DNA from 3 places in the Cellvibrio sp. genome. Region 3 is predicted to be linked to each of the others. Evidence: predicted binding sites of a transcription regulator. Region 3 holds the regulator's gene; each other region holds the start of a gene.
The links. The regulator LexA, encoded in region 3, represses DNA repair genes until DNA is damaged. The targets are predictions, from matches to a motif close to ACTGTNTNTANANACAGT.
Positions count from the first base shown of each region.

Region 1: ACWA6V_RS16610 (PA0069 family radical SAM protein) is a predicted target of LexA. The motif match lies at 3,028-3,045, and genes of this name have one in related genera.
Region 2: recN (DNA repair protein RecN) is a predicted target of LexA. The motif match lies at 6,419-6,436, and genes of this name have one in related genera.

Region 1 is NZ_JBRFPI010000316.1:304-5,204, forward strand. Features, by position in the region: partial or broken gene ACWA6V_RS16595 (hypothetical protein) at 1-607, opposite strand, end outside; gene ACWA6V_RS16600 (hypothetical protein) at 591-1,409, opposite strand; gene ACWA6V_RS16605 (COG4315 family predicted lipoprotein) at 1,505-2,905, opposite strand; gene ACWA6V_RS16610 (PA0069 family radical SAM protein) at 3,068-4,219, shown strand; gene ACWA6V_RS16615 (glycosyltransferase family 32 protein) at 4,392-4,901, shown strand, end outside.
Region 2 is NZ_JBRFPI010000066.1:2,073-15,205, reverse strand. Features, by position in the region: gene ACWA6V_RS06300 (response regulator) at 1-322, shown strand, start outside; gene ACWA6V_RS06295 (HD-GYP domain-containing protein) at 346-1,569, opposite strand; gene ACWA6V_RS06290 (diguanylate cyclase) at 1,838-3,469, shown strand; gene ACWA6V_RS06285 (outer membrane protein assembly factor BamE) at 3,553-4,008, opposite strand; gene fur (ferric iron uptake transcriptional regulator) at 4,087-4,494, shown strand; gene recN (DNA repair protein RecN) at 4,694-6,361, opposite strand; gene ACWA6V_RS06270 (methyl-accepting chemotaxis protein) at 6,473-8,092, opposite strand; gene grpE (nucleotide exchange factor GrpE) at 8,517-9,086, shown strand; gene dnaK (molecular chaperone DnaK) at 9,283-11,217, shown strand; gene dnaJ (molecular chaperone DnaJ) at 11,428-12,546, shown strand; gene ACWA6V_RS06250 (hypothetical protein) at 12,674-13,133, shown strand, end outside.
Region 3 is NZ_JBRFPI010000053.1:7,587-13,311, reverse strand. Features, by position in the region: partial or broken gene ACWA6V_RS05330 (sigma-54-dependent transcriptional regulator) at 1-723, opposite strand, end outside; gene fliS (flagellar export chaperone FliS) at 1,004-1,411, opposite strand; gene ACWA6V_RS05320 (hypothetical protein) at 1,570-1,848, opposite strand; gene fliS (flagellar export chaperone FliS) at 1,862-2,248, opposite strand; gene ACWA6V_RS05310 (SDR family oxidoreductase) at 2,364-3,194, shown strand; gene ACWA6V_RS05305 (DUF2845 domain-containing protein) at 3,254-3,616, shown strand; gene lexA (transcriptional repressor LexA) at 3,703-4,305, shown strand; gene ACWA6V_RS05295 (cell division inhibitor SulA) at 4,298-4,708, shown strand; gene ACWA6V_RS05290 (hypothetical protein) at 4,847-5,113, opposite strand; partial or broken gene ACWA6V_RS05285 (acetyl-CoA C-acyltransferase) at 5,293-5,725, opposite strand, start outside.

The DNA of each region.
Region 1 (4,901 bases), on a different contig from region 3:
CAAAATTAAACAGGGTTTTGGTGTACTGTAAACCCAACTCCACACCGTTGTCGCCGGTATCAAAATTAAATCCACTTGCCTGCCGGATAAACGCGCTGTCATCTTCCAGACGAATACCGTAGGGCAACATAATGCGCCCCGCTTTTAAAAAATGGTTGCCGTTAAGTTTGGTGAGAATAAATGCCTCGCGATTTAGCGCCCCACCGGGTGCGATCTGTTCATCGATATAGAGTGAGAAACGCGAGTCTTTCGGTTGCAAAACCACATAGAGTTGGCCGGATTGTGTTTCAAATCCGCGCGTGTCCTGACCCTCATCGCGATCCGACTGGTAATAATTGGTGCGCAGGTCTGCACCTATGCGCAATGTTTCGCCTAATTTTCCGGCATCAAATAAATCCAGGCTACCTGCAGTTTGTGGCAATACATGAGTGCCGTAGTAGGCACCGTAAGTATTGCGTGCACCACCACCGGCCGGATTGACATGGCAGGTGGAACATTGAGTGTTATTTTTTATCGCGAGATAGGGTTCTGCACGAGCGGTGTTTATTAACAGCAGCCCCATCACACAAATTAAAAATGCAAAATAATTTTTACAGTGAATAAACATAGCTGTAGCCTCCGCCCTGGTTTTCGTCGCTATCGCCGTCAAATACACGCTGCTCCTGATCGAGCAGTGGATATAAGTCGCTGTTGTTGATCAGCACTTCCAGTTGTATCGCCTGTAGGGGAATATCACTGACGGTGATGTAGAGAATCTGGTCGATCAGCAAGAGTGAAAAATCCGCTGCCGTTTTTTGTCCATCCAGGTTGTTATAAAACACGCTGATACTTTCAGGTGAAAGTGTTTCAAATTGCAGCGGGCGACTGAAATGCAAATTCACTGTCACCTGTGAATTCAGTTTTTGTGCACTGGCGCGCGCAACTTTTGTTGTCGCTGAGCCTGTGCCAGTGCGCGGGGCACCATTGGCGATCCAGCTGCGCACCTGATCAATTTGCTCTTGCGATAAATAAGGGCCACCGAGTGGCATACGCGCACCGACAATATCTGCAGTGCCTTCCAATTTTTTTATCAAATAACTGTCATCCGGTCTACCGGGATTGACGCGCATAAGCGTGGGAATTTCATCGGCTGTGCGATTGACTAAAAGCGCATAGGAATTTTCTTCTGAATCCAAACGCAGTCCGCGCGGCGCATTGGCACCTGTGTGGCAGTTGGTGCAAATGGCTCCAAAAATATTCTGCTGTAATTGTGCGAGCGTTACCGCGTTCTCTGACGCGCTACTGCTGCTTGCGCTGCTGTTTCCGTTACTGCTGGAAGTGGGCAAACCCTGACCATTTAATCCTTTACCGGAACCGGCACCGCAGGCGCTTAAGCCAGCGATTACCAGTGCTAAAAATAATAATTTCATGATGCAGTCCTCTCATCTTTTTTGTTGATCTGCGTCGTAAATAAAAACGGAAATGAAAAGCGGGCACTGCAAACCATCTGCAGCGCCCGGATTTTTTATGGCCGCGCGATGGTCCAGTCGGTGTATTCACCGGCAACATCACCAGGCTTTGAATCGCCAACATAGAAGTAGAGTGGTAAACCTTTGTAAGCCCATTGTTTGGTGGTGGCATCGCGGGTAATTACGCTGAAATCACCAAAGGCTTGTGCATCGGCGGGAGCATAAAGTGCGGGCCAGGCAGCCAGGCAACCGCCGAAGCAGGTAGTGACGCCGGGTGTATCGTCATCAAAGGTGTAGAGGGTGAAATCGAGGCGTGAATTATCGGCAGCACCGGCGGCATTAAGGATATTGCCGTGCGCAACTAACAGACGGTTTTTGGTGGGATGGTTGTTCACCGCAACTGCTGGCGTGCGCGCCACAAACCAGTTATTGCCAATAGCTTCGCCATTGGTTTGACCCGCTTGGGTATCGCCCGCAAAAAAGTAGAGCGGCATACCGTTCAGCGCCCACTGCATTTCACCGCTGGCGCGTTGCACCAGGCTGTAAGGAGCAGTTGCAACAGCACCGGCGTGGGCAATCAAGGCTGGCCAGTTGGTAAGGCAGGTACCGGAACAATTGCTGACGCCGGCGGTGTCGTTATCGAAGGTATAGAGCGTAAAACCATTGCGCTCGGCGGTGCTGGTCTGCTCGGCGCCGTTGACTGGCGTCGCCAGTTTCACACTGCCTGCAGCCGCGAGATGGCTACCGAGGGTGGCGTTGGCCACTATTTGGGTGGGCATCGGCCGTGCGAGTAACCAGTTGGCTATGGCTTTACCGGCAGTTTGGCCAGCAACTGTGTCATTTTTGAAAAAGTAGAGTGGCTTGCCGTGATAGGCCCACTGCAATGCAGTACCGGCAGTGCCCATGCTGCGGGTGATTATCGAGTAAGGCGCACTCGCTTGATCACCCGGATTGGCCAATAACGGTGGCCAGTTCACCAGGCAATTGCCGCTGCAGTTGGATACACCGGTCGTGTCGTTGGCAAAGGTGTAGAGGGCGAACCCCGTGCGACTCAGCAACTGGCCGGTAAAGCTGGTGTTGCCGCCACCTTCAGGCATGCCGACTAATACGTCGCCACTCGCGACAAAATAATCGCCATCAGCGGCATTGATTTGGCTATCGACCAAGACAACGGGCGGGACCAATGCCGGTGCTACCGAGCTGGACGCCAATGAACTGGACGCCGGAGTACTGGATGCCGGTGTGCTACTCGGCGCAACTGAACTGGCGGGTGTACTGCTCGGTGCTATAGAGCTGGCTGCCATGGAGCTGGGCGCCGTGCTGGAATAACCGGTGCTACCGGGTGTTGATGAGTAACCTTTGCCGCCACCCCCTCCGCCGCCGCAAGCAGTGAGCAGGCCGGTACAGGCAAGGGTAATAACTAAATTACGACAGGATTTGTTGATAAACGGGTTCATGGTGGTTCCTCCTTAGATTGATTTGTCGGAGGAACTTACGGGCGACCTGCAAAAAGGTTGCAGTAGCCATGCAAGATAAATTGAAACCTGCCTTGCACCTCAGCGGGTTTAAGCACAAAATAACTGTTTGTATGTACAGCATAATTGTGTGGAGGAGGGGTGATGAGCACAAACGACGAGGATTTTATCGAGCCCGCCCCCTGGATCAACGCCGCACCCCAAGCCCACAAAGGGCGCGGTGCAATCAGCAATATCGCCGGACGCTTTGAGACTCATTTAATTGAAACAGTCGATGACGGTTGGACACCTTTTGTTGACGATACCGACATCAACCCGGCATTAAAAACTCACATTACCCCCGAGCTAGCCAAGACCATCCTCAGCCGCAACCAATCTCCGGATTTACCCTTTAGCGTGACGCTCAACCCCTATCGCGGTTGCGAGCACGGTTGTATCTACTGTTTTGCGCGCCCGACCCATTCTTATCTCGGTCTATCGCCCGGTTTGGATTTTGAAACCCGGCTCTACGCCAAAACCAATGCGCCGGAATTGTTGCGGCGCGAACTCGCGCATAAAAATTACGAGCCCAGCCCTATCGCCTTTGGAATGAATACCGATGCTTACCAGCCGTGCGAGCGCGACTTAAAAATCACGCGCCGCTGTTTGGAAGTGTTGCATGAGTGCGATCACCCGCTCGGCATGATTACCAAATCGGCGCTGATCGAGCGGGATATCGATTTACTACAAGAGATGACTGCGAAAAATCTGGTCACAGTGGCCATCACCATTACCACGCTCGATCATTCAATCGCACGAACACTAGAACCGCGCGCCGCATCGCCCACCCGCCGCTTACAGACAATTGAAAAACTCGCGCAAGCGGGTATACCGGTGCTCGTGAGCGTGGCGCCAGTGATTCCCTTTGTGACTGAACAGGAGTTGGAAAATGTGATGCGCGCTGCTGCCGATGCCGGCGCCACTGCTGCGGGTTACACCGTGTTGCGTTTACCCTGGGAAGTAAATCCGCTCTTTCAGCAGTGGCTCACAACCCATTTCCCCGAGCGTGCCGAGCGGGTGATGAATCGCATCCGCGATATGCGCGGCGGCAAAGATTACGATGCAAATTTTGCCACGCGCATGCGCGGCGAAGGCCTCTGGGCCGATATGATCCGCCAGCGTTTTGCCAAAGGGCTTAAACGCTATGGCTTGGGCAAGAGCGGGCGTTTTGTACAATTGGATTGCAGTTTATTCCGCAAACCGCTGAGTATTCCGGCGCCGAAAAAAACCAATGGGCAGTTGGATATTTTTGGTTAACGCAAAACATGGATGAATCTGGTGCATTACATACACAAATGCCCGCAACTATTGCTTTCTTGGCACGCCTATCTACAAAAAAGCGATGTTTCGATGGATGGCATAGCAATTGCGTGAATTCCGGGGTGATCCATCTGTTGATTTAACCGCCCGCTGGAAAAAGGAAAAACCTATGATTCCCAAAATCCTCCATCAATGCTCCAAATCTTACGTCTGGGAAGAGCGCCAACTGACCAAACGCGCGCGTGAGTTAATGCCTGATTTTGAATATCACGCCTGGACCGACGAGTCCAATCTGCAGCTTGTAAAAGACAAGGCTCCGCAATTTCTCGATGATTATTTAAGTATTCCAGTAGGGGTGATTCGCGTTGACATTGCGCGCTGTTTGTACCTGTATGTGTACGGCGGGATTTATTTTGATACCGACTATGTTTTTTACAAACCTTTGGATGAGAAATTTTTAGCGAACAAGTGTGTACTGGCGATCGAAGAGAAGGAATGCAAAAGTATTGGTGGCAGTTATAAGCTGGGTAATGCCTTTATGGCATCTGCGCCGGGCTTTGATATGTGGTTAAAATTTATCGAGCGCATTTTTGCCAAACATCGCGCCGGTGAGACCAACATTGTTTTTCTCAGCGGCCCCCACGCCCTTACCTTATTTTTACAAGACAATCCGCAATAT
Region 2 (13,133 bases), on a different contig from region 3:
CGTAATGGTATTGGAAACTATCAATGGATTTACACTCGAAGCCTGCAACTGCGGCAGCGATCCCTTGGCGAAAGCTCTGCACTTCAAACCGGATTTGGTATTGCTGGATGTGATGATGCCGGGTATGGATGGCCCGGAAACGCTTAAGGGGTTGCGCGCGTTTCCCGAATTGGCAACGACACCGGTAGTATTTATGACCGCGAAGGTGCAGCCGCAAGAGGTGGAGGGTTATCTCAATTTGGGAGCGGTAGGTGTTATCGCCAAACCGTTTGACCCTATGACGCTGGCGCAGGAGCTGCGCGATATCTGGTTAAGACAATAGAGGGTGGTCGAGACAGTAATTGTCTAACTAATGCCCGACCACAGCATATCGAGATTTTTAAAACCCCAGTCGTCGGGCGATTCGCGCCCGATAATTTTTTCTTTACCCACCAGTTTGGCCAGATCCAGTGTTTCCTGGATGATCGGCATTTTGGTTTTGGCCGAGTAAAACACTTTTACACGCGGGCTCAGCAGCGATGTTTCGTGCTGCTCTACCACGACCGCGAGCCGCCCGCTTTCCAGGCGCACCAGTGAACCTGTGGGGTAAATACCTACGGTTTTGACGAAAGCCTGGAATACAGCTTCATCAAAATGCCCCTTGCTCCACTCCGCCATTTTGCGAATGGAATCGGCGGGTGCCCAGCCTTTTTTGTAGGGGCGATTGGAGGTAATTGCATCATAGACATCGCAGACTGCACCCATTTTGGCATAGAGGCTGATAGTCTCGCCCTTGAGTCCGTGCGGGTAGCCAGTACCATCCATTTTTTCATGGTGGTGCAGACAAACATCCAGCACCATAGGGCTGACTTGATAGCTTTCAATTAAAATCTTGGCGCCGACTTCCGGGTGGGATTTCACGATAGCGAATTCACTGTCAGTGAGTTTGCCCGGTTTGTTAAGCACTTTCATAGGAATGCCGACTTTGCCAATATCGTGCAGCAGTCCGGCGAAACCGGCTTCGCGCACCATTTCCTCATCGAGGTTTAATTGGCGTGCAAGGGCAATCATCAGCGCACACACCGCAACCGAATGCATATAAGTATATTCATCGGCAGTTTTCAGCCGCGCGAGGCTGATCAATGCATGCGGCTGGCGCATGACGGAATTGGAAATCTCTTCTACTAGTGCTTTTGCCTGCTCGATTTGAATCGCTTTGCCCATGCGAGCGTCGCTAAACATTTCAATCACGGCTTCTTTAGCTTTGGCGCAGAGTTTGGCGGCAGTTTGTATTTCATCCTCCAGCGATATTTTTTCTCTGCTTTGAGTGTTTTCCGCCTCAAGTAATACCGCTTCGGTTTCTTGTGCGACTTCCTCTTCTGTTTTTCCCGGGACTGCTTTATCTAAATCGGCGCCTTGGGTGACATCAATCCACAGCTCTTTGATCCCACTGGCCTGAATTGCCTGCAGGTCTTTTTCGTCGGTGAGCAAAAATTTGGTTTTCCAAAAGGGATGCTCCATCCAGGAACCGCAAAATTCACATATGAACATGCCGAGCTGGATATCTTTGACTGCGATTCGTTTGAGCATGTGGTTCCAAATAGTTGACAGCGGAGGTAGAGGTTAAGTCTGTTCTGGTGAGTATAGACGGGGATTTTTTGTCGGGCGGAGCGCAGTGGGAATAAATTTTTTGTGGTGGAAAAAAGCGCGTTGGCGTTATTCCATTTGATTGGCTAAACGCCGAATTCACACCTATTATTCACACTAGACTGCGGAACTTCCCGGCATGGTAGACGCCGATAGGTCTTGCGCAAAAACGACAATAAAATTTCCCCTGTCTCCCAGGCATCGGTTACCCATGGATAAAAATGCTGAAATTGCGCTAAAACTTCAGGCATTGCGTGACGACTATGCGGCGCGCTTGCCCGCCGAAATCCAGTCGTTGCGGCATCTTGTTAGCGATTTGGCGAAGCCCGAATTCCAGCGCGATACACTCGATCAACTCAATCAGAAATTGCATAAACTAGCGGGTTCGGCAGGCAGTTTTGGTTTTCCCGACCTCGGCAAGCAAGCAAAGAAACTGGAGCTGCAAACGCAGACGTGGCTGGCGGCTAACCAGTTGGATCTGGGTATGTTGCGTGTCTTTGCGGTTGCCGTTGCCGCACTGGATGGGCAGGCACAGGGCGATAGCGCCAAAAAAATTCCCCTGGTATCGCAAAGTGCCCCGCTAAAGACCAACACGCTGATCTACGTACTGGAGGACGACCCCGATGTTGCCGACGAAGTCTGCATGACCCTGCGTCACTTCGGCCATCAAGTCGTGCATTTTTCCACTATCGCCGCTGCCGAGGTTGAAGTGCTGCGGCGCCCGCCGGATTTTATGATCTGCGACATTATGTTTACTGAAGAGGGGCGTGAAACCCCCGAGGCGGTGGCGATTTTGCAGCAGAATTTACCCGCGCCTGTGCCGGTGATTTTTGTCTCCACCCGCACGGATTTTGAGGCTTACCACGCGGCGGTGCGCGCGGGTGCGGTGGGTTATTTTGTGAAGCCGCTGGATATCATTCGCCTGGTCGACTGCTTTGAATACTATCTTGACCGCCATCGTAGCGCGCCCTACAGGGTATTGATTATCGATGATGACTTTGCGCTGGCCGAGCACTATAAATTGGTGTTGAACTCTGCCGATATCCGGGCGGAAGTGAGCAATAATCCCAATGAAATTTTTGAGGTGCTGCAGGATTTTCACCCGGAACTCATTTTGCTCGACATCAACATGCCCGGCTGCAACGGCATCGAGTTGGCCCAGGTCATTCGTCTCAATCAGGATTGGCTGCGCGTCCCCATCACCTATCTGTCATCGGAGCAGGACGTGGAGAAGCGCGCGGTGGCCATGGGGCGCGCAGGCGATGATTTTTTAAGTAAACCACTGGGCGATCGTGAACTTATCACTGCTGTGTCCGTGCGAGCGGCGCGCAGCCGCCAGCTGAGTGATGCTCTGGATCGCGACAGCCTGACTGGCCTTTTGAAACATTCGCGCATTAAAGAACAAGTGGATGCAGAGCTGAGCCGTGCCGTGCGCAGTGAAGAAAATTTAAGTGTAGTGATGCTCGACCTCGACCACTTCAAGCAAGTCAATGACACCTACGGCCATCCGGCGGGCGACAAGGTGATCAAGGCGATTGCACATTTATTGCGCCAGCGCTTGCGCAAAACCGATGCAGTGGGGCGCTATGGAGGCGAGGAGTTTGTTGCTGTGTTGCCGCGCTGCAGCCGTGAAGAGGCGCAAGTGTTGATGGAAGATGTGCGCCAGCGTCTGCGCGATATCAGTTTTACGGTTGACCAGCGCACCTTTAATGTCACGCTCAGTGCAGGTATCGCCGCTTATCGGCCGGGTGTGGGGCGCGCTGAACAATTGCTGCAAGAAGCGGATGCGGCGCTCTATCGCGCCAAGGCTGAGGGGCGCAACCGTATCTGCCTGAGTCGATAATCATCATTCTGAAAACAGTGAGTTCAAATATACAACGCCCGGATTGACCGGGCGTTGTTATTAATCAGGGATGGCTTTTGCGATTATTCGAGCTCTTCCGGATCAGGTACTTTCGGGGGGGTGCTGTCTTCGGTAGGCACAGGCACATCGCGGTTCATATCATCCAGATACTTCTCCGATTTCTCTCCTGTGAGTGGAGCTTTACCTGGCAAGTAATCGCCCTCTGTTTTTACCAGCTTGTCATTATCAAAATAGACAGTGTAAAGGTATTGGGTGATCTCACCCTGTGACCCGCGACGTACACTGTAAGGATAATCCCAACGGTCATCATTAAATGTATCGGGCAGTAAGGTATTACCGAGTACAAAGCGCACTTGCCGTTTGGACATGCCCAGCTTCAGTTGCTCTACCATCTCTTGCGTGATGATGTGACCCTGTTGGATACCGACTTTGTAAACACCGGGAAAGCGGAAGCTGGAGCAAGCGGTGAGGCTGGAGACTAAGACCACGGCCAGAAAAACACGGCTGGCTAATTTCATACAAGGGCTTCCACTAACGAAAATGAACGCGGATAATACCCGAACCACAGGAACACTGAGAAGGGTTTGGGGGAAATAATGGCAGACGGTAACCACGAACTGCGCAAAGCGGGTCTTAAAGTGACCTTGCCACGTGTGAAAATTTTGCAAATGCTCGAATCCTCTGAAAAGCATCACATGAGCGCGGAAGATGTTTACAAAGCGCTAATGGAACAAGGTGATGATGTAGGCTTGGCGACTGTCTATCGGGTGTTGACCCAATTTGAGACCGCCGGTTTGGTAGTGAGACACAATTTTGATGGCGGCCATTCAGTGTTTGAAGTGGCGCGCGGTGAACATCATGATCACATGGTCGATATAGATTCCGGCACCATCATTGAGTTCCATAATGATGAAATTGAAGCCTTGCAAAAACGTATCGTAGCGGAGTATGGTTTCGAACTGACCGATCACAGTTTAGTGTTGTATGTGAGAAAGAAACGTTAGTGCGAGAAAGGCAAGTGTTTAGGTAGCGATGTTTTTGGTGATTTGTTTCCAAGTAACCCTGTTCCATGTAAGAAAGTTAGTGCTAGATGCGGTAAACGTTAGTGCTTTATGAAAGAAAACGTTGATTTGTTTTACCCGCTTGAGGGCGCGATTTATCGCGCCCTTTTTATTTTCAGCGGTTGGCTCGCCCGGTATTTTGCTAAAGCGCCAGCATTTCACGTGCGTGCGCCAGGGATTGATCGGTAATTTTCAAGCCGCCCAACATGCGCGCAATCTCTTCCACTTTGCTTTCCCCTGCTAATTCCACCAAGGTAGATTCCGCACTCTTTTTGCTGGATGTCTTCACTACCTGCAGATGCTGATGGCCTTTGCTCGCTACCTGCGCTAAATGCGTGACACAGATAACTTGCCCGCGTTCTCCCAACTGCCGCAATAGATGACCAACCACATCACCCGTAGCGCCGCCGATACCGACATCTACCTCATCAAACACCAGCGTCGGGGTGGCCGAGGTTTTGGCGGTAATCACCTGAATCGCCAGGCTAATGCGCGATAACTCGCCGCCCGAGGCGATTTTAGCCAGCGGGCGCGGCGCTTGGCCGGGGTTGGTGCTGATTAAAAACTCCACGTCCTCCAAACCATTGGGGCCGGGTTTATCGGTAAGCGGGAGCAAGCTGACACTGAGGTTGGCATTGGTCATCGCCAATAATTTGAGTTGTTCATTGACTTGCTTGGCGAGGCTGGTGCCTGCTTTACTGCGTTTGGCTGAGAGTTGTTCGGCCAACTGGCGATAGGCTTTTTCAGCCTGCGCAACCTGCTGTGCGAGTTGGTCGAGTTTGCCATCGCCACCCTGCAACTGCTCCAGCTCTGCACTGAGTTTCTCGATAAACGCCGGCAACTCTTCCGGTTGGATTCGGTGTTTGCGTGCCAGGTCATAAATCGCCGACAAACGATCCTCAACTACAGCGAGGCGCGCCGGGTCGAGGTTAAAACTGTCGATATGGCGATCAATCTCATGCTGCGCCTCTTCGACCTGGATCTGGGCACTGGTCAGCAGTTCCTCCGCCGTTTGCAGTGCTGCCGATTTCTCCGGCAGGTTGCGTAAAATGTGCAGGGCGCGATGCAGGTTTACACTCAAGCCCTGCTCGTCATCGCCGCAAAATGCCGCCAGCTGCTGGCTGCCGTGCAGTATCTCTTCGGCGTTGGCGAGGCTGCGCTGCTCCGCCTCCAATTTGGCCTGCTCGCCTGGTTGCAAGCCAAGCTGCTCAAGCTCGTTAAATTGATAGCTGAGCAGTTGGAAGCGCGCACTTACATCGGCGGCGTTGTCGCGCAGGTGGATAAAGTGTTCGAGCCGGCTCTGCCACTCGCGGAAGGCGAGGCGCACTTGTTTTGCCAGATCGGTCTGGCCCGCAAATTCGTCGATCAGGCGGCGATGGGTATCCTTGATCAGCAGCGATTGATGTTCGTGCTGGCTGTGGATATCAATCAGCATCTCGCCCAAAATCCGCAGCTGTTGCAAGGTGACTGGCTGGCCGTTGATATAGGATTTGGATTTGCCCTCGTTGTTGATCAGGCGGCGCAGCAGGCACTCCTGCGGGTTGTCCGGCTGCTGTAAATCCATATTGAACAGCCATTCCTGCGCACCGGGAATGGCACTGGTATCGAAGGTGGCGGTGATGTCGGCGCGGCTGGCGCCGGTGCGCACCCGGTCTGCTTCGGCTCGGTCGCCCAAGGTGAGTGCCAATGCATCCAATACAATGGATTTACCTGCGCCCGTCTCACCGGTAATCACCGTCATACCGGGTTTGATATCCAGATCGAGCTGGTCAACCAAGGTGAAGTTTTGGATATTCAGATGGGTTAGCATGGGCGCCTCGCAGGTGTTGCCGCAATAAAATAGCCAGACATTTAATGGGAATAAATGTCTGGCTATTTATACAGTATCTGCGGTCAGGGTGGCAAGCTGCTGCCGGTTCAATTACAAGCGGAAGCCTTCCAGTTGGCGGCTGAGTTCATCGGAGGCATCGCGAATTTGCTGCGACGCCATAAGTGTGCCGCGGGCTGCATCTTTGGTGCCCAGTGACGATTGTTCAACCTGGCTGACATACTCCAGGATCAAACTGCTCGCCTGTACATGTTCGATCAGCGAGCTGCCGATATGCGCCACCATCTTGGCGACTTCATCGGTCTCGCGGCGCACGCTCTCCACAATTTCACCGCCTTGGCGGGTTTGGCCAATACCTTCTTTCAGTTGCACTACCATGTCATCCATATTTTGTTTGGCAACGCGGCTGGAGTTCTGCACGGCAGTAATGGTTTCGCTGATTTCACTGGTCGCTTGCGTCGTACGCTGGGCGAGTTGGCGCACCTCGTCGGCTACTACAGCAAATCCGCGCCCTTGTTCGCCGGCGCGCGCTGCTTCGATTGCGGCATTGAGTGCGAGCAGGTTGGTTTGGTTGGCGACTTCGCTGATCACAGAAATTACGGCGGAAATACTGTTGATCCGGTTGGCCAGATCATCAATGCTGCCCTGGGTCTGGATCACGCTGTTGTCGATTTCCACAAAACTTTTCACCGCACTGGAGATCAGTTTTTGCCCCTGGTTAGCAGTTTTGGAGGCGTGGTCAGTCTGGTTGGTGGCGACTTTGGCCTGCTGCATTGCATCCTTGGTCTGCATATTAAATTCTTCGGCCGAGGAGGCAATCTTGATGGTGTTGATGCTTTGGTCTTCCGCCATGGCGGTACTGGTTTCGGCCTTGTGGACTATGTCATCGCTGATAGAGTGCAGGCGTGCCACCATTTGCGATATGCCGCCGATCACCTCACGTAGCGCATGGCGCATACGTACCACCGATCCGTAAATACTGTCTTCCGGCGCCTGGTGTACATCGCGCTCGGTCAGGTCGCCGCCCGCTACTGCGCGCACCAGCGTCAGCACCTCTTTCAATTCAGCACCCAGGCCGCGATCCAGTTTACGGGCAAACAATACCACCGGCACCACTATGAATAGCATCACCAGTAAACAGACCGTTAACTGCCATTTGGCGGTTTCCCAAAAGCGGGAATTTACTTCGTTAAACCCTATTCCAGTGCCTACTACCCACTTCCAACGCGGAGAGAGCTTGGCGATTGAGAGCTTTTCTTCAATCGACCCATCGGCTTGTTTTTGCGTCCAGTTGTAGCGTGCGAGTTGGCCGTTGGCCTTTTCGACTGCTTTTTGCAAGATCTCACCCACACTGCGGCCATTGCCATCTTTAAATTCGTGGAAACTGGTGTCGTGAATTTGTGGGTCGAGTGGGGCAGCAACAAAGTTCAACTTCTCATCGGCGACATAAACGTATTCCGACTTGTGATAGATGTTGTTGCGCAACAGCGTGGTGGCGATTTTTTTGGCAGTTTCATCATCCAGCTCGCCGCGTGCGGCCATCTGCTCCATCTGGATGACGGTGGCGTAGGTGCTATTGAGTAACTGTTCTACACGCGCCGCGTTGTCCTGGTTGCTGGTGTAGCGCACGGTGTACAAGCCAATCAGCATAATTCCCAGTAAGCCGATAAGAATTTGAGCGGAGACGATCCAGATTTTGACGCGCAGTGACATTGTGCCCCCTGGGAGTGGCTAAGTTATAAACAGGTGTTGATTGACCTTATGCGCAAGGGACAACGTTGTCAAATAGTATTTAAACGCATAAGTTCGACTTTCCGACCCAAATGGTTATTAAGGTTCGGATTCACTCTTTTGGCGCAAAAATCAACAATTACGCACCTGAATTGTGCGCTTTTTTAGATGGCTTTCTGTGGGTTGTGACCGCCAAGGGTCGGTATAAAAATTCTGCTTTGAGTATAGGCAGCAATTTGTCGCTGCCAGCAAGTTGGTCGCGCTTATTTAGTGTTGAGGCCAGATCGGGAAAAACTTTGGCGACAAAAACTTGAATCCCCCCGCGCGAGCCCCATATAGCGTCCACAGTAATTCAAGCGGACCAGTGTTATCCCTGTATCCGCCCAACCTGCGATGGAGTACCCAAGTGTCAACCCAAGACTATAGCGATATCCAAAACACCGCCGAGCCGCTCAATCCGGGTGAGGATGCGGCTGAGCAGACGCAAACTGCCAACGAACCCAGCCTGGAAGCACTGCAGGCTCAATTGGCAACCTTGGCAACAGCCTACGAATCTGCCAAAGAGCAATCCCTGCGCTCACAAGCCGAGGCACAAAACGCCCGCCGCCGCGCGGAGCAAGATGTTGAGAAGGCACACAAGTTTGGCTTGGAAAAAATGGTCAACGATTTGTTGCCAGTTGTCGATAACCTGGAGCGCTCGCTCGCCGCTATCGATAGTGGCAATGAAGCTTTTGCCGCAGTGATTGAAGGTATCCAGCTTACCCATAAATCGTTTGTCGATGCGCTCGCCCGTCATCAAGTCATTGCGGTCAGTCCGGAAGGTGAGCCATTTGATCCCAACTTGCATCAAGCAGTTTCTGCTGTCCCCAATCCGGATGTAGAACCCAATACCGTACTTACCTGCTTCCAAAAGGGTTACACCTTACACGGTCGCCTCGTTCGTCCGGCGATGGTGGTGGTATCCAAAGCGCCCTGATTCTCGTGAGAGGCAACAGAAGGGCGCGCGGGAAACCACAACAAATGTAAGGATTTTTTGTGCGCTGGACTTGAATTAATTTCACTCGCGCCAATATAGAAAATAACTGCCGATAGCGGCAAGAAACCAACAATTCAGTGCAAGTTATTCGTGTCATTGCACTTAGCAACACATAGCAATTTTTAGGAGCAACACCATGGGCAAAATTATCGGCATCGACTTGGGTACCACCAACTCTTGTGTATCTGTACTTGAAGGCGGAAAACCAAAAGTGATTGAAAACGCCGAAGGCGATCGCACTACGCCGTCAATTATTGCATTCACCAACGACGATGAAATTCTGGTGGGTCAATCCGCCAAGCGTCAATCAGTCACTAACCCGCACAACACCTTGTATGCGGTAAAGCGTTTGATCGGCCGTAAATTCAAAGACGATGTTGTGCAAAAAGACATCTCCATGGTGCCGTACAAAATTGTTGCAGCCGACAACGGCGATGCATGGGTAGAAGTGAAAGGCGATAAAAAAGCACCGCCGCAAATTTCTGCTGAAGTATTGAAGAAAATGAAAAAAACCGCTGAAGATTATCTCGGCGAGACAGTAACTGAAGCGGTCATTACCGTTCCGGCTTACTTCAACGATTCACAACGTCAAGCCACCAAAGATGCCGGCCGCATCGCAGGCCTGGATGTAAAACGTATCATCAACGAGCCAACCGCGGCTGCACTGGCATACGGTTTGGATAAAGGTGTGGGCGATCGCACCATCGCGGTATACGACTTGGGCGGTGGTACTTTTGATATTTCCATTATCGAAATTGCCGACGTTGATGGCGAGCATCAATTCGAAGTGCTTTCAACCAACGGCGATACTTTCCTCGGCGGTGAAGACTTTGATATGCGCTTGATTGAATTCCTCGCAGAAACTTTCAAGAAAGATACCGGTATCGATTTGCACAACGATCCACTGGCGCTACAGCGCTTAAAAGAAGCGGCTGAAAAAGCCAAGATCGAATTGTCATCCAGCCAGCAAACTGAAGTGAATTTGCCCTACATCACTGCCGATGCAACTGGTCCGAAACACTTGGTGGTAAAACTGACCCGCGCAAAATTAGAGTCGCTGGTAGAAGATTTGGTTAATCGCTCCATGGAGCCAGTAAAAACCGCGATCAAAGACTCCGGTAAATCGCTGAGCGAAATTGACGATGTAATTTTGGTAGGCGGTCAAACCCGTATGCCGCTGGTACAAAAAGCGGTTGCGGATTTCTTCGGTAAAGAAGCGCGCAAAGATGTAAACCCGGATGAAGCAGTAGCAATCGGTGCTGCAATTCAAGGTTCTGTGTTGTCAGGCGATACCACCAACGTATTGTTGTTGGATGTAACTCCATTGACTCTCGGTATTGAAACCATGGGTGGCGTTGCGACTCCGTTGATCGAGATAAACACCACGATTCCTACCAAGAAATCACAAATTTTCTCGACTGCTGATGACAACCAAACCGCAGTAACGATTCACGTCGTGCAAGGTGAGCGTAAGCAGGCGTCGCAAAATAAATCACTCGGCCGTTTTGACCTGAGCGATATTCCACCGGCGCAACGCGGCATGCCGCAAATTGAAGTGACTTTCGACATCGACGCCAACGGTATTTTGAACGTAAGCGCGAAAGACAAGGCTACTGGTAAGGAACAGTCTATCGTGATCAAAGCCTCTTCCGGTTTGAGCGACGATGAAATCCAGAAAATGATCAAAGACGCAGAAGCCAATGCTGATGCTGACCGTAAATTTGCTGAAGTGGTTGCTGCACGCAACACTCTCGAAGGTTTGATCCATGCAACAGAAAAAACCGTGAAAGAAGCGGGCGATAAAGCAACTGCAGATGAAAAATCGGCGATTGAAGCGGCGTTGACTGAAGCGCGCGATGCCGCCAAGTCAGAAGATTTGGCGAAGATCGAAGCGGCCACTACCAAGTTGACTGAAGCTTCAGGCTCACTTGCGCAAAAACTTTACGCGGAGCAACAAGCGGCAGGTGCAAATGCTGGCGCTGGTGCACAGCAAGCCGGTGGCAACAGCAAAGCAGCAGATGACGGCGTAGTGGATGCTGAATTTGAAGAAGTGAAAGAAGACAACAAATAAGTTTTCGTTCACTGTTCAGGAAGTAACAAAAACAAATGCGGGCTTGCCCGCATTTGTCATGTAAGAATCTGGCAAATGTAGCCCGTATGAAGTCTAACGAAATACGGGGAATGTTTTAAATGATCAACCCCGTATTACGCTAGGCTCCATACGGGCTACGATGAAATCATTATTTGAAATGTAAAACACATTTCTACTACCGGTGTAACCATGGCAAAACGCGATTACTACGAAGTCCTCGGCGTCGAAAAAAGTGTAGACGCAGCAGAATTGAAAAAAGCTTACCGCCGCGTGGCGATGAAATTCCATCCGGATAGAAACCCGGACGATCCCTCTGCGGAAGAAAAATTCAAAGAAGCAAACGAAGCCTACGAAGTACTTTCCGATGACAACAAACGCGCTGCTTATGATCGTCACGGTCACGCGGGCGTTGATGGTCAGGCGGGCATGGGTGGCGGTGCTGGCTTTAATAACTTTAGCGATATTTTTGGCGATGTGTTCGGCGATATTTTTGGTGGTGGCGGCGGACGCGGTGGTCGTGGTGGGCCTGCGCGCGGTTCTGATCTGCGCTACAACCTTGAACTGAGTTTGGAAGAAGCTGTTAAAGGCACCAGCGTCCAAATAAAAGTGCCTACACTCGTCAGCTGTAAAACCTGCGACGGCTCAGGTGCAAAACCCGGTAGCAAACCCGTTACCTGTACAACCTGTGGCGGGCACGGTCAAGTGCGTATGCAACAGGGCTTTTTCTCGGTGCAACAAACCTGCCCTACCTGTCGCGGGCGCGGCACTATTATTTCTGATCCATGCAAATCCTGTCACGGTCAGGGCCGCACTGAAGAAACCAAAACCCTTTCCGTTAAAGTGCCAGCAGGTGTGGACACTGGTGACCGCATCCGTTTATCCGGCGAAGGCGAAGCGGGCGCAGACGGTGGACCAAGCGGCGATTTGTACGTGCAGGTGCACGTGCGCGAACACAATATTTTCAAACGCGACGGCGCCGATTTATATTGTGAAGTTCCTATCGATTTTGTCGATGCTGCGCTCGGCGGTGAATTGGAAGTACCCACACTCGATGGCCGCGTAAAATTAAAAGTTCCGGCCGAAACCCAAACCGGCAAACTGTTTAAATTGCGCGGCAAAGGTGTAACGCCGGTACGCGGTGGCGGAGTGGGCGATTTGCTTTGCCGTGTTGTAGTCGAAACACCGGTCAACCTCACCAGTAAACAAAAAGACTTGCTCAAGGAATTCCAAACGACCATGAAAGGCGGGAAATACTCGCCGAAACAGTCGAGTTGGTTTGATGGGGTTAAGAAGTTTTTTGGTGAGTAAGTAATATGTAAAATTAAAAGCCGATTCGAGAGAGTCGGCTTTTTTGTTGGGCTGGGTATTTGATTTGTTGGTCATACCAAATTACATTTTTGATGGATATTAAAGTCTTAATAAGAGGAGTGGTGCGATGAGAATGTTTCTATTTGTATGGGTGCTCGTACTGACTGGCTGCGCTTCGAATAGAGCGGATAAAAATATTGAGTTTAACAGTGAAGATTTGAATTCATTGATCGTATTTGGCTTGGATATAAGGACAGATTATAAAGATCCGATGTTTACTTTTGTGCAATATGATGTTGCATCCAAAAGTGTAGTAGAAGGGTCACAGATAGATCGTAAATCAATGAGAGATACATTAACTGATTCTGTTTTTGCCAGTCAGATTCCTACGGGTCATAGGTATTTTGTATTTAAGTTGCCTCCTGGGGCATGGCTTTTAAAACAGGCTCGTGTTGGTAATGTAAGTTTAATTTTTTCAAAGCAGACAATTAGTTTTTCCACCAGGCAAGGAGAGTCGCATTATTTAGGGGAGTTTAGGTTGGAGAGTAACTATCGTTATCCTCAGTTAAAAGTGTTGCCAAGTGACA
Region 3 (5,725 bases):
AGCCATTTCAAACCGACCGGCGCGCGAGTTAATTGCTCCGGTAAAAGCGCCTTTTTCGTGGCCAAACAATTCGCTTTCCAATAATTCCGCCGGAATCGCACCGCAATTAACCGGAACAAAAGGTTTATCCCGGCGCGGGGAGTTGTAGTGCAAATTGCGCGCAACCACCTCTTTCCCCGTACCTGACTCGCCCGTAATCAGTACCGATACATCTTTATCGGCCACCTGCGCCATCATCTCGCGCACGTTTTGAATTTCACGGCTGGTTCCCACCAGACTGCGAAATAAATGTACCGGGCGACGCTGGGGCTGACGTTTACTGGTTGACTGCGCTTCACGGTACAACTGGGCACGATGCAGTGTATCAACCAGCTTATTATAAGTAGGCGGCAGCGAGAGGGTCGCGATGATCATAAAGCGGTAGAGGTCATCCAACCCTTCATCTGCATTTTGATTTTCATCGCCAATTAATACGATGGCCAACTCATCATTCCAGGAGCGGATTTCTTTCAGGAGTTGCGCGAGGGATTGATTGCTGTCGCGATAGTCACCTATCAAAATGGCAACATAATCCTCCCCATTGTTTTCTTCAGCGACTGTCGCTTGCCATGTATCACTGGCTGCAGTGAGTGTGGTTTCACTGAGAAAATCCAGCAGGATTTTTAAATCGTGTCTGCGTGACTGATTGTCGTCTATAACAAGAACTTTATTGTTGCGCCACATACCCCAAGACCTTTTTTCATTTCATGCCAAAATCTTGAATACGGGAAAAAACTCATTCAAGACGGCGAGACGGCTTATTGGAGTAAGTAATAGACGAGGCAGTGGTCTTAGTCAAATTTATGGCGGAATGTTTTTGGCGTTTTAACAACATTCACACAAGTAGAATAAATATTCGCCAAAAATATGCCTTATCTTCACACTTTATCTAAATACAATTTCATCGAGGGCTTATGAAAATATCGATTAGAAATTACACAAAGTATTTTTATGATTGACTGTTTTATGGCTGGGTAGATGAAACCTGCGGTGCAATTTCATCCCATCCGGATTTAATGGTTTTCAGCAATTGAATAGCTTCATTTACTTTTTCAACATCATTTTGCACTGAAGCTTCCAATAACTTCAGATTGATATATTCATAGAGTTGATCAAGACGCTCGGACAACTCCCCTGCACTCATATCCAGCGAGCTGCGCAAACCACCAACAATACTGATAGCTTTGCCCAACAGCTCTCCTTTGGCTGCCGGATCACCACGCTCGATAGCTCCCTGCGCAGCCGCCAGACGCGCCAATGCACCCTCAAACAACAATTGAATTAAACGATGTGGTGAAGCATTGCTGATTTCAGATTCAATACCCAATTGACGGTATTGCTTCAGTGCTTCTTGCGGATTGTAGGTTGACACAGACTATCCCCTGCTAGCAGTTATGTTCCCTAAGGCTAGCAGGGCTAAGACGTTTTTGCGAGTTTTGCTATAAGAGAGTTGTTTTAAAAACCTAATGAACTAGTATTCGTTAACACTTTTTATCACAACCGCATGCACTATTGAACAGAACACACGTCTCAAGTCGCATGCAGCAGGGTCACCTCGCGCTGACATTGCGCTATCAGTCCTGCGTAGACGCCCTTTAATTCACCCAAGGCACATACCAAAGTAGATCTGTCATCGCGATTGGCAGCAATGACTTTATCAATCAATACCACGCAGATGCGATCCAGATGCCGCACCCTATCCCAATCCTCAACTTGTAGCGCTTTGGTTAATTCCTGCTGTAGGTTGCGCATCGCCATAATACCAGCCTGACCACGATAGTCAGGCGCTGACACCAACTGAATCGCCATAACAAACTCCTCGTTACACTTGACTGCCAATCGCATCCCAGGCGGTTTTTATCTCACCCAGCAAACGACCACATTCATCAAGGTACTCTGCGTTGTTTTCGTAATTAGCCTGACTCAAGCGACGAATAATGTAGTCATATAAACCATCGAGGTTGGCAGCCAACGCTCCACCCTCTTTGTCATTCAAACTTCCCTGCAATCCTCCAACAATAGCTACCGCTTTACCAATCAGCTCACCCTTACGTGCAACCTGATTTTGCGCCATAGCACCTTTAGCTTGAGCTATACGTTCAAGCGCTCCTTCAAATAACATTTGAATCAATCGGTGCGGTGATGCAGTTTCAATACCGGAATGTACTTTAACGCTGGAATAATTTTGCACGGCAGAATAGGAATTCATAAATCACCACGGAGTGTTTGAATTTTGTTTTGCTATTATCGGATCTGAGAGAACAATCCCCGACCCTTAAGCTAACGGCAGAATCCCTGAAACCTTTAACCAGAAACTGACAATAATGCAAAAAACTATTCTTATAACCGGCGCATCAACTGGCATAGGTTTTTACGTTGCACATGAGCTAAAAAAAACAGAATATCGCGTTATCGCCTCATGTCGTTCAGCATCGGATGTAGCGCGCTTGCAGCAGGAGGGTTTGGAGTGCGTACAACTTGACCTTGCGGATTCAGCATCGATTCACAGCGGATTTGCGCAGGCAATGGCGCTTTCCGGAAACGCGCTTTATGGCTTATTTAATAATGGCGCTTATGGCCAACCTGGAGCAGTAGAGGATTTATCGATTAACGCGCTGCGCCAGCAATTCAATACCAATTTTTTTGGTTGGTGTGAACTGACCAATTTAGCCCTGCCCATTATGCTCAAGCAGGGCTATGGACGAATTATCCAAAACTCTTCCGTACTGGGTATTGCGGCCATGCCTTTGCGCGGTGCCTACAACGCCAGCAAGTATGCGCTTGAAGGGATTAGCGATACGCTACGGCTTGAGCTCGAAGGGACCGGCGTCTATGTCAGCTTGATTGAACCCGGCCCGATTGAAAGCCAATTCAGAAAAAATGCGTTGACCGCACTGCGCGACCATATCGATATTGAAAAGAGCCGTCACCTCGCGACCTATCGCAGCGCGATCGCGAGGCTTGAAAAAACTGAAACAACAACACCCTTTACACTCGGCCCCGACGCCGTATATCAACGTGTCATTCACGCGCTGGAAGCCAAGCAGCCGCAGGCCCGTTATTACGTCACCTTTCCCACCTATCTGGTGGGTTTTATGAAACGCATTTTACCTGCTCGCTGGCTCGATAAATTACTGCGTAAACTCGGGAGTTAATTCATTTCTCATTCAGTTGCAGCGACTAGAGTTAATAAAATCACAGGCAGGAGAAAACCATGAACAAATATGTTATCGCCCTATTATGCACAGCCATTTGCGCAAGCTTTTCCAATATGAGCGTTGCTGAGTCCTTGCGCTGTAAAACCAAACTTGCGCAAGTGGGTGATACCAAGGCAGAAGTGCTCGATAAATGTGGTGATCCGGTAATGACCGACAATTTTTGTCAACCCGTAGCAGCAACCACCCAGCCACAAGGAATACAAAATGGGAATAACAACGTGCAAAATAATATCGCTATCGCCACCTGCGAGAACATAGATATCTGGACGTACAACCCCGGCAAGGGCAAGTTCATGACACATCTGTATTTTGCACGAGGTCAATTACAAAGCATCCGCTATGGTGACAGGGTGAAATAATCAGCAGATTGAAAAACTATTGCACAACCTGAATTACTGTATATAATCACAACTACTGTACAAATAAACAGATTCAGGAGTGCATCATGTCTGACTTAACACCGCGCCAGGAACAGGTACTTCAGCTCATCCGCCAATATGCGGAAGAAACAGGCTATCCGCCCACTCGTGCAGAAATCGCCCGGATTCTCGGCTTTAAGTCAGCCAATGCCGCCGAGGAACACATTAAAGCCCTGGCTCGTAAAGGCGCTATCGAAATTATCCCCGGTGCATCACGCGGGATAAAACTACCGGAATTGCAATCTGGCATACCTGTTATTGGTCGTGTCGCAGCGGGCAACCCGATACTTGCACAAGAACACATCGAAGACTACTGCAACATTCCACAAAGCTTTTTTTCACCCAGTGCAGATTTTTTCCTGCGTGTCCACGGTATGAGCATGAAAGATGCCGGCATTCTTGATGGCGATTTATTGGCTGTCCATAAAACTGATCAAGCGCGCAATGGGCAGATTGTCGTTGCACGTATCGGCGAAGAAGTGACGGTCAAACGTTTCAAACGGATAGGTAACAATGCGCAGGTCGAGTTGTGGCCGGAAAACCCGGAGTTCGATGTTATCCTGGTGGATATGCGTGATCAAGAGTTCAGTATTGAAGGCCTTAGTGTAGGAGTGATTCGTCGTGACTAATATCGCCCGTGTAATACCTGTAACCACTACCGCTCGCCAACAACCTGCTAGCGGTGTTACTGAACTGGTATTGACCAGTGATTCACCTGAGCAAGTCGCGCTGCTATTGCCCATGATTGCATTTCTCAGCAATGCTTGCAGCGATCGCTGGATCACCTGGATCGCACCTCACAATATCAGCCGCGAACTGCTGGAATCCTACGGTGTTAATACACGCTACATTCGGGTGATTCACTGCCAGAATCCGCAAACACTATTGTGGATCACTTGGGAAGCACTCTCTGCAGGCAATAGCCATACGGTGATATCAAGCCCGGGGAAATTGACAGATAAAGAACTTACACAGCTTGAATTGGCTGCTAAAACCGGCGGGTGTCAGGGATTACTGTTGCGAGTTCGTTAAATTGAGCGCAACTATTTTAATAATCAAATTCGTAAGGTAGGAAAAATTACTTTGATGTACTGGAGTAACGCAGGGAGGCAAGGCCTCAATAATTGAACAGATAAAAAATTAAACAGACAAAAATACTTCACCCATCTGCTAGTGCAACATCAGTTTTTCCGCATCACTCAACTCTTCTACCAAATCATCCAGCATAGCTTCCGCCTGTTGATCAGCAATATCCCCCGCTGCCTCCATTCCCGCCTCAATCATGGCTTTGGCGACCATGAATTTTTCCTCGCCTAAAAAGGCCAGGGATTCTTCCGAAAAACGAATGGTTACCAAGGGCTCATTACTCTCGTCGTCAGCTCGCGCCAAAGCAACATCACCATTCAGCAATTCAATAATTTCGTAAAAAGACGACATAGCTACCTCGGCGGCCTCAGCGCGAAACGGGCGCGCATTCTAGCACCCAATTATCTCAAAAACCTATTCAAGAAATTTTTAGCAGTAAGAGCCTTTAATAGCTTCCTAAACCCAACAAAAAAACAAAAGGCCAACACACGCTGGCCCTTTTTTCGCCTTAGAGACGGTCGTGTTGCAGATTAGTTCAAACGCTCTAACACTGTCGTAATCCCCTGCCCCAAACCGATACACATAGTTGACACGCCCAGATTCAAATCACGATCCTGCATCACCGTCAATAATGAACCTGTAATGCGCGTACCTGAGCAGCCAAAGGGATGTCCAAGGGCGATGGCGCCACCGTGCACATTCACTTTATCGTTCATTACGTCAAGCAACTTTAAATCTTTCAATACCGGCAAGGCTTGGGCTGCAAATGCCTCATTAAGCTCGACAGCGTCTATATCATCGATGGTTAGATTGGCCGCTTTTAGGGCTTTTTCTGTTGAAGGCACGGGTCCATAACCCATTATGGATGGATCCACACCCGCAAGCCCCAGCGAAACCACTTTAGCAATAGGTTTTAATCCCAACGACTTTGCGCGCTCGGCCGACATCACCAACATTACCGAT